Regions from separate parts of the Selenomonas sp. FOBRC9 genome, predicted to be linked through region 2. Evidence: riboswitches for the same ligand, from Rfam matches in the RefSeq annotation. Region 2 holds a riboswitch; the other holds the start of a gene.
What was found. A riboswitch is a leader RNA that binds a small molecule or an ion and turns the genes downstream of it on or off. The one in region 2 is predicted to bind molybdenum cofactor.

Region 1 (5,274 bases), on a different contig from region 2:
CCGCCTCGGTAGGGGCACGGCGCTGCCGCGCCCTCCTCCAATGTATCGCGGCTGAACAACATCAATGCAGACGACCAAGTTCCCCCTTCCTCCGATACGGCGCGACACTTGCGTTCCCGATACAATTGTTTATCTGATATACAGCTCATCCTCCTCCCATTTTACAGGATTATTTCGAATGTATGCGACAATATTTTGATATTCCTCCTCTTGGCGAATCACACGTTCATAATAATTTTCCTGCCACAGTACGGCACCGTTTGTTCCACGAAGCTCATTGATACCTCGTGTAACAATCGCCTTAAAGGAGCGTACGATCGTCGGCAACGAACCAACTGTCGGCTTACCGAACTGCTCTCCCACTCTGCCGGTATGTTCCTTATCGGCACGTGGTTGCTGCGTATCCAAAAACAATATCCCATGAAAGTGATTTGGCATCACAACCCATTCGTCTATCAGGACATATGATCGTAAAAGCCCGGTCTTTAGCCATTCATCCACCACAATATCGCCAAACGGGTTGCATATCATTTCCCCCTGTTTTATTTTTCCAAACAAAGGACGATGCCGGTAGGTGCATACAGTAATAAAATATGCGCCGTTTTGTGTATAATCGTATCCTTTTTATGCGAATGCTGCGGCGATGATGTACGGAGGGATCATACGACACGGCTTTCCTCCTGCTCCTATCATGTAAAGTGTATGTGTATCGGCTTTCGTCCTATTGCATGGCGTGCGTATGTTGTCCAAGGGCACGGCACCGCCGTGCCCCTACGGGGCGCGCGTATATCATGATGTTTGCACACGATGTTAGGTGCACGCGAATCGAACCATTTATCCAAGATGGTACAAAATTGTATGCCGTCGTTTTGAAGAGCTGCCCATTGACATTAGAACATAAACATCCCCCATATTATGCCGCCCTCCCCCGATGCATGGCGGCTGAACAACATCGAGACAGATGGATAAATTCTCCTTCCTTCGATAGACGACGGCGTACCATTCCGCGCTTCTATGTCCCCATGTTCATATACTAAAGATACTTCATGCTACGAAAGAACGCAATCCCTCGTCCCCCACGGAACGATAGGATTGCGTTTCTTTTGTGACCTAAATGCTTAGAAATCCATCTCGACGCCAAGCATGACGTTTGCGCCCTGTGCATCATGATAGAGCTTGTCCTGGTAGTCCGTATTAAAGATATTATTCACGCGTAGGAAGCACTCTAAATCGGTCTGCGGGCGATATCGCAGGTCGAGATCCATTGTGAGGTATCCCTTGCTGTTCGGTCTGCCGCTGCCGTTTGTCCACCCGCTGACAGCGCGCCCCAAAAGTGTCGAGCGCCATTTGCCCATACGATAGGTCGCACCAAGATTGAACATCTGTTTCGGCAGCCCCGTCGCATCTGTTGTGTTTCCGCCCGTTATGTCTTCAGCTTTCATCCATGTATAGTTGGCAAAACCATGCCAACGGCTGCTAAAGGTTTGCCGATAGCCAAGTTCCAGACCACGGATACGCGTCCGGTCGACATTGTAGTATGGACCTCCCCGAACAATGCGCGTGATGCGATCCGTTACGTCCGTCCGGAATATAGAAAGATCGAGCGATGCCTGCGATCCGAACCGATGCTTCCAGCCGATCTCATAGTTTCGGTTGCGTTCCGGTTTCGGTATAGGAATGCCTTGACGGATATTCGTCGCTGCACTCTTTGCCTGAACAAAGAAATGCGTACGCCCGGCTGAAAATCGAACAGTATCATCCTTCGTCAGATCGTGTGTAATATTAAGCACAGGGTCAGTTGCGTGTTCTTTACTTTCTTGTTTTGTTTCACTTGAACTCGCGTGATCCTGCGCTACGCTCTCATAACGGAGCCCCAGCGTCATGCGGGTACGTGCGTCAAAACTCCATGCATCCTCCACATAGAACGCTTGCCTCTTATCCGCACCACGCTCGCTGTAACCGGTATTATTCTCGTCCGTATGCCAGTCAATCTTTATATATTTCGCACCAAAGCCGAGCTGATGTTTTGCTCCAAGTGCCGCGGAGGCATTGGTCTCAATACCGTTTCCCTTCGAAAACCACCCGCTGCGATACCACTGAGGTGCGCCTGCGGTAAAGTGTGTGAGACTCCCGCCTTCTCTGGTCAACAGGTTCCGCACCCATAAATTATTATCATCAACCAAATGATAATACTGCACATCATACTGCCACTTATCACTCGGGCGGCTCTCGAACTGAAGGGCAATATTCGACTGCTTAAAGCCGTCATAATGCCAATCCCGTGTTTTGTTATTCTGTTTCATCGGCCTCGTGATGCCGTTCCCTGCCGCAACAGACCAGTTTGTTCCGTTATTGAGCACCGCTCCTGTCACCGGATCAATATTATTGGCAATCTCGGCATCCATATTGGAATAGTAGCCGCTGAGTGTCAGCGTAGATTTTTCCGCCGTCTTGACCTTGATCTTTCCGTCGAAATAGGTTTTCGTATTCTCTTCATTCGGCTGATAGCCATTCGTATGGCGGCGCGAGACATTCACGGCGTAGCTGACGTTCCTATCGCTGCCGCTGTAGCCGATACGCATATCATAAGCATGATGTGAGCCGCCGCCAAGATGCAAGTGTAATCTTCCTGCGCCTTCACCGTCCTTCGTTGTAACGAGGATTACGCCGCCCTTATAGTCCGTACCGTATCGCACAGGGCCGGGTCCCTTGATGATCTCAACCTTTGCGATGCTGTCCGCGGGGATTGTGGAAAGATCAGCTGCCGCATTAGATGCAATTCCCGTAAGGGGGAATGTCGGTACACCGTCAATATAGACTTTCGTCTGATCGGCTGCCGCACCGCGGATACGGACCATCTTACTGTTCTTATCGGCAGGTGCCATGTAAAGCCCCGGCACCTGCGAGAGGATCTCTGAGAGGTCGCGATAGCCGCGATCCTTGATCTCCTCCGCCGTGATGGTATTCGTCGTGACGAGATACTTATCAACCCCATCCGCCTCGACAACAACGTCGCCTGTCTCATACGGCTCAACCGTCGATGCCGCCTGCGCCTGAGGCAGGAACGCAAAGCCCAGTCCCGCCGTAACCGCTGCGGCAAGAGCCAACCGATACGCGCTCTTTTTATTCATACCAATCTCCCTTTCTCTTTACAGCTATGAACCGCATATAATAAAAAAGAACCGTTTCCCGTACCGTCGGCACAGCAAACAGTTCCCCTGCCGGTTTCATGCTCCGTCACAGCGGTCGCTGCCGATTTCCTTTTCAGTACGGAAGGGCGCGGCGTTTCCGCCGTTCCCCTGTGAGCAGATTGCTCAGGCGCGATACCATAGGTGCTCCCCGTAGGTATCTTTGCTCGGAACTCGTTTATTTTACAATTTATAATTAATTTTATCAAAGAGAATTAACAAGTGTCAATGACTTTTTTCACACCTTCCCCATATATGAACGACTACATCAAAAGGACGGCACATCGGTACAAATATACGTTGATGTGCCGCCCTTTTTATTGATGAAATGGCTGCTTTCCTTTTAGACGTTAAACCGCCCCACCTCATTCTGCAGATCGGTTGCGATCTGTGCGAGGCTTTCGCTTGCCTCGGCGATGTCGGCGAGCGCCTGCGTCTGCGTATCGACGGATGCCTCAGCTTCGTCAGTCGTGACATCGTTCTCGTGCGCCATGTCCATAAGTTTCGCGGAGACTGCGGCGATCGCTTGGTTCTTCTCATTGAGGCGCTTGGAGGACTCGTTCAGCTTCGTGACGACTCTGTTCGCTCCTGCGACTGCCTCTGCGATCATGTCAAAGCGCCGCTGTGTGCGTCCGAGGTTGACGTTGCTCTCTTCAACCAGTTTCTTCGAGACTTCCATGGTATCGACCGCCTGCTGCGCTTTGGTCTTGAGCTCACCGATGATGCCGCTGATCTCATCCGTAAAGCCGCGCGACTGCTCGGCGAGTTTGCGGATCTCCTCGGCGACGACGGCAAACCCGCGTCCCGCTTCACCCGCGCGCGCAGCCTCGATGGCCGCGTTGAGCGCGAGGAGGTTCGTCTGCTCGGAGATGGACTGGATCATCGCGCTCGCCTCTTCGATGCGCTCCGCGCTCTGATTCGTCTCCTCGACGACGCGCGAGACTTCCTGCGTCGCATCGGAAGTCTCGGCAGACTTCTTGAGGAGATCGGTCAAGATCTCCGCGCCCTCGGTCTGGCGCTTCGCGATGTTCGCGGTCGCCTCGTTCATCTCCTCCATGACCTTGTCGTTGGCTTCGAGGAGCTGCAAAATCTCGTTGGTGTGATCCACGGCATCCTGCGTATCCTTGACCTGTACGCGCGCACTCTCGGCGATGCCGTGAATGCCTTTGCGCACTTCCTCCGCCGAATGCGAGGTGTTCTGCGCAGTCGCAGTCAGCTCTTCGCTCGTCGCGGCGACGGACTGAGACGCACCGTTGATCTTTCCAATGATCTCTCGCAAACTGTTTGCCATACGTGAGAGCGCCGTTACCATCATGCCGATCTCATCGCTGCGAGAAGCATGTGTACGCACCTTCGCTCCCTTGTCCTTATCGAGATCAAGATCTGCAAATCGGGTCAAAACGCCGCAGACGTCACTGATCGGTGTGATGAGACGCTTTTTAACAAAGAGTGCCAATACAACAACAAGGGCGGCCGCGCAGATAATCGCCAACACAACAGAAAAGATCACCATGTTGCGCGCTTCACCAACAAATACGTTCTCATCCGTGATGGAGTAGATCACCCACGGCGTTGCGTTCTCAAGCCCTTGGAAATGAATTTGACGGAATACATAAACCGCCTCACGCCCCGTCGTCGCCGACTTACGTTCATTGGTATGAATACCTTTTGTCTCATAAATATCTTTTTTTTCAGCATCCGTACTCTGCATGAGTTCAAAGGCATTCTTCATGACAGAGTTTGCATCAATGCCGTTGCCGAGCATATTTCCCTTATCATCAATGAGTGCATAGAAATTATCTTGTGTACTCACTGCGGCAAGATCGTCTTGGAACTTCGAGACATCAAAGTCAAGTGTAATAGATCCAATGAATTTGCCGTTTTCAAGAATCGGCATACCGATCGAAACAAGCAGGGTTTTCTTTCCGTTCACATCATCATAATAGGGCTGCGAGAGCATCATCTTACCCGTACTCTTTGGAACGCTGTACCATGTACTCGTATCGTATCCGGTCATCTCTTCGAACTCGATACCGCCGTTTGCAGTACGTCCTGCGTACGGCATTTCACGCCCCGTCTCATCGGA
Region 2 (5,274 bases):
TGCACTCCATGCACAGCCCGCCGATGCCGAGCCGGCGAATCTGACGCCGCGTCCACTCGCTCCCTGCCACAACGCGCGGCAGTACGATGTCAAAGATGGTCGCGGGCGAGTACATCACGCAGCCCGGCAGTCCCATGATGGGCACCTGCCGCCCCTCTTTTTCATAATACGAGAGCATGAACATCGCGCCCGGGAGTACGGGTGCGCCGTAGGTCACGATGCGCGCGCCCGTCGCCTTGATCGCGGCGGGCGTGCGGTCGTCGGGATCGACGCTCATGCCGCCCGTGCAGAGCACCATGTCCATCCCCATGTCGAGCAGCTCCGCGATCGCCGCGCGCGTGTGCTCCGTTCCGTCGTCCGAGAGACGGTGCTCGTCCACACGCAGCCCGAACGCGCGCAGCTTACTGTCAAGCACGGGCGTAAACGTATCCTTGATGCGCCCATGGAACACCTCGGAGCCTGTCGTCACGACGCCGACTTTCATTTTTCTGTATGGCAAAAGGCGCAGCAGCGGCTCATTGCCCGCCGCAACGCGTACCTGTTCCATAATTCCTTTTTCAATCACAAGAGGGATGACGCGCATCCCTGCGAGCTTTGCCCCCGCCTTCACCGGGTAATGCTGCGCGATCGTCGCGATCATCACGTCGTCGATGTCGTTCACCGCGTCAAGACGCTCCTCGTCGAGCTCAAAAACGCCGTCGACCGTCGCCTTCAGCTCGATCTTGCCCTCTTTCGGCTCGCTCGCCGTCATGTGCTCGTTTTGACAAAGATCGCGCAGGATCGCCGCCGCATCGTTCTCGTGCAGCATCCGCTCGTTCTCTTCCCACACATAGAGATGCTCCTTGCCCAGCCGCAGGAGCACGGGAATGTCGTCCAGCCGGATCACATCGCCCTTGCGGAACCGCGCGCCCTTCGTCCTGCCGCGCACAATCTCGGTAATGTCATGGCAAAGCGTCATACCGACCGCATCCTGCACACGCACCTCACGCATAGTCTCCCCCCGTTCCGTCGGTGCCGGCATCCGCGCGCCCCTATTCGCACAAATGCCGCAATATAATACACAGTTCGAACGAATCTAGAGCGACTCGTTTCAAATTAATATCTAGTTAAAACTCATTCTCACTTATACATTCTTTTTATTGATTATAGCACATCAAATAAATTTTCTCTATGACTTTTTTCACAGCAACCGTGCAAAATAACTAGAATAATTTTGCCTCTGAGCGGGCTCTCACAGTGTTTCTTTTCCATGAAAGTGACAAAAGGCATTGATTTTCTCCCACCACTAGGATATGATGAACACATTAGAACGGAAAGGAGGAGCATCATGCCGAATCTAACGCATTTCGACGAGCACGGCGCCGCCGTCATGGTCGACGTGAGCGGCAAGGAAACGACGCACCGCGAAGCCCTCGCGACGGGCATCATCCGCGTGAGCGAGGCGGTCTACGCCGCCATCGAGGACGGCACGGCGGCAAAGGGCGACGTCCTCGGCGTCGCGCGCATCGCGGGCATCATGGCGGCAAAGCACACATCGGACACGATCCCGCTCTGCCACCCGCTGCCCATCTCGAAATGCACCGTCGACTTCACGCTCACGCGCGATCCGCAGCCGATCGTCCGCGCCGCCGCGACCGTCAAGGTCACGGGCGAAACGGGCGTCGAGATGGAAGCCCTGCACGCCGTCAGCGTCGCGCTGCTGACCGTCTACGACATGTGCAAGGCGATCGACAAGCGCATGGAGATCACGGACATCCGCCTCGAACGCAAGTCCGGCGGCAAGAGCGGCACATTCATCCGCTGACCACAGTCCCCACGGGGAACTCCGAGCAGGACGGCTCTACGGCACGGCTACGAGCGCCTGCCTGACGCACGCGCGTCACGGGGTATGGGGGGAAACCGCCATGCCTGCCTATTTTTGTAAAGGAGCATACCAAATGAAACTGAACATCAAGAAAATGCTGACCGTCGCCGTCGCTTCGACGGCACTGCTCGCCGCAGGCTGCGGCGGCGACAAGGCGGCCGACGCGCCGAAAAAGGCCGCCGAAAACGTCGAGCTGCAGGTCTCAGCCGCGGCGAGCCTCACGGACGCGATGAAGGAACTCGCCACGATGTACGAGAAAGATCACGCGAACGTGAAGCTCGTCTATAACTTCGGCAGCAGCGGCGCCCTCCAGCAGGCGATCGAAAACGGCGGCGCCGCCGACGTATTCGTCTCCGCCGCACAAAAGCAGATGAACGCGCTCGATGAGAAGAAGCTCCTCGAGGGCGGCACGCGCGTCGACCTCCTCATCAACGACGTCGTCCTCATCACGGCGAAGGACAGCAAGCTGAACCTGCCCGACTTTAAGGCAGTGCTCGATCCCGCGGTCAAGCACATCGCGCTCGGCGAGCCGAAGGGCGTCCCCGTCGGACAGTACAGCGAAGAGGTCTTTACGAAGCTCGGCATCCTCGATCAGGTCAAAGAGCGTGCCGTCTACGGCTCCGACGTCCGTCAGGTGCTCGCATGGGTCGAGACGGGCGACGCGGACTGCGGCGTCGTCTACGCAACGGATGCAGCCGTCTCCGATAAGGTAAAGGTCGCCGCCGTCGCCCCCGCCGACACGCATAAGCCCATCGTCTACCCTGCCGCCGTCCTCAAGGATGCGCCGCATATGGAAGCCGCGAAAGAATTCCTCACATTCATTCAATCGGATGCAGCGAAGGAAGTCTTTAAGAAATACGGCTTTACCGTGAAATAATGACGGACGAAACGCTCTCACCGCTCATCATATCGCTTCAGGTCTCGGGACTTGCGACCGTGATCACATTCTTCGTCGGCATCGCGCTCGCATGGGGCGTTCTGCAGATTCGCAGCCGCTTTGTGAGCACCGCCGCCGACGCGATCATCACGCTCCCGCTCGTCCTGCCGCCGACCGTCGTCGGATTCTTCCTCCTGCTCTTTCTCGGAAAGCGCAGCGCCATCGGGAGTTTCCTCCTCTCGCTTGACTTGCCGCTCGTCTTTACATGGCGCGCGGCGGTCATCGCGGCGGTCATCGTGAGCCTGCCGCTCATGTACCGCACGGCGCGCGGCGCGTTCGAAGCGATCGACCGGAACATGATCCACGCGGCACAAACGCTCAGCGCCAGCAATTGGCGCATCTTTTGGCGCATCGTCCTGCCGAACGCGCGCCACGGCATCCTCGCGGGGCTTGTCCTCTCGTTTGCCCGTGCGCTCGGCGAGTTCGGCGCGACCATCATGTTCGCCGGCAACATCCCGCGGCACACGCAGACGATGTCGACCGCGATCTACGCGGCGGTGCAGGCAAACGACTACGACCTCGCGTTTCGCTGGGCGATCGTCATCTCGCTCTTTTCACTCGTCTTTATCGGCGCCATGAACCTCTATCTCAAGAGCGAGGTGCGCTGATGGAGCTGATCGTCAACATCGAAAAACGCCTGCGTGACTTCACGCTTGCAGCGGACTTTACCCTCACGGACACGACCCTCGTCCTCCTCGGCGCATCGGGCAGCGGCAAGAGCATGACGCTCAAGTGCATCGCGGGGCTCGAGCGGCCCGATCGCGGACAGATCGTGCTCAACGGACGCACTCTCTACGACAGTGCGAAGGACATCAACCTCCCGCCGCAGGCACGCAGCGTCGGCTACCTCTTTCAGAACTACGCCCTCTTTCCGAACATGACCGTGCGGGAGAACATCATCTTCGCACTCGATGGTTCGCGGGAAGAAAAGGAGCGCGTCTTTGCCGAAAACGTCGCACGCTTCTCCCTCGACGGGCTGGAGCATGCCTATCCTGCGGGGCTCTCGGGCGGACAGCAGCAGCGCGTCGCCTTTGCACGCATTCTCGCACGCGGCGCGGACGTGCTGCTCCTCGATGAGCCGCTCTCCGCTCTCGACACCCATCTCAAGTGGCAGATCGAAACGGCACTGCGCGAGATCCTCGCCATGCAGGACATCTCGGCAATCCTCGTCACCCACGACCGTGACGAGGCATTCCGCATCGCACGCGAGATCGCAACCGTCGACCGCGGACAACTTACGCCACCGATGGACAAACACGAACTCTTTCGGAATCCGAGCACGCGTGCCGCGACCACGCTCACGGGCTGCAAGAACATCTCTGCCGCCCGCCGCGTGGACGAAACGCACGTCACGGCGACCGACTGGGGCATCACGCTCGCCGTACCGCAGGAGGCCGCAGATCACCTAGAGGACATCCGATCCGTCGCCATCCGCGCGCACCATATGAGCATCGCCGAAACCGGCGCGGAGAACACATTCCCCGCCGCCGTCACCGAGATCATCGAGAGCACATTCTCCTACATCGTCATGCTCCGATTCGCCTCGGACATGAAGAGCATCCGCTGGGAAGTGGACAAACCCATTTGGGCGGAGCACCCGCTGAGCCTCGGCGTCATCGTCCCGTTCCGCCTCCCCGCCGAACATCTCATGCTGCTGCGGGATTAGTGGGATCGCAAAAAACGGCCGTACGAAAGCACAAAATGCATTCGTACGGCCGTTTTTCCTGTGTTTTTATCTTACAACTCTGAGCATACTGCTCTGCACATAACAAGAAGCAAGTTCCTCGGCGGACGGTGCTTCCCCGCGTGCGCAGAGATTGAGATACCGCCGGACATCGACACAGCTGATGCGTCCGCCGGGGAGAAAGCTCCCCGTGTCGCAGGCGATGATATTATTGGGGAGAAAAAGCGGCACATTACCGCCGTGCGGCATGGACTGTGTGGGAGTATGTCCGACGACGACAAGCTCTTTGCCGCGGTAGTTTTCATAAAACGAATCGCGTATCCAGAGGAGATCGCGGGTCCTCTGTTTTTTCTGCGCAGGATTAATGCCCGCATGGACAAAGAGGATGCGCTGTTCTTCATAGAAGGTACGAAAATAGAGAGGAAGTGATTTCACAAATTGGATGAGTTGTTCTGCAGGCTCTTCCCGCATCGTACGGAGTTGGTGATAGGTCGTTCCCCCACCATTTGAAAGCCATATATCTGTCGGATCAAATCCGTCTCGCCCATTCTGAGTCAAATAGTGCAGCATCATCGCTTCGTGATTACCAAGCAATGCATAGACATTCTCATAACGTTCGGTAAGCCTTTGCACGAAGGTCAGTACATCAAGGGGTTTTGGACCGCGGTCAATATAGTCTCCTAGAAAAACAAGCAAATCCCGCGTATCATCAAAATCTATTTTCTTCCACAGCTCACGCAGCCGCTGTATATCGCCATGAATATCACCAACAGCTAAAATCCGCTGAAA

Region 1: linked by a shared signal. The riboswitch ahead of HMPREF1147_RS03490 (TonB-dependent siderophore receptor) and the one ahead of modA (molybdate ABC transporter substrate-binding protein) in region 2 are both predicted to bind molybdenum cofactor.

Annotation. Positions count from the first base shown of each region.
Region 1 covers NZ_ALJR01000012.1:142,393-147,666, reverse strand. The annotation lists gene HMPREF1147_RS03495 (transposase) at 130-588, opposite strand; gene HMPREF1147_RS03490 (TonB-dependent siderophore receptor) at 1,119-3,131, opposite strand; molybdenum cofactor riboswitch at 3,242-3,373, opposite strand; gene HMPREF1147_RS03485 (methyl-accepting chemotaxis protein) at 3,532-5,274, opposite strand, start outside.
Region 2 covers NZ_ALJR01000003.1:3,767-9,040, forward strand. The annotation lists gene HMPREF1147_RS00530 (molybdopterin-binding protein) at 1-991, opposite strand, end outside; gene moaC (cyclic pyranopterin monophosphate synthase MoaC) at 1,328-1,804, shown strand; molybdenum cofactor riboswitch at 1,816-1,941, shown strand; gene modA (molybdate ABC transporter substrate-binding protein) at 1,938-2,741, shown strand; gene modB (molybdate ABC transporter permease subunit) at 2,741-3,409, shown strand; gene HMPREF1147_RS00550 (sulfate/molybdate ABC transporter ATP-binding protein) at 3,409-4,467, shown strand; gene HMPREF1147_RS00555 (metallophosphoesterase family protein) at 4,534-5,274, opposite strand, start outside.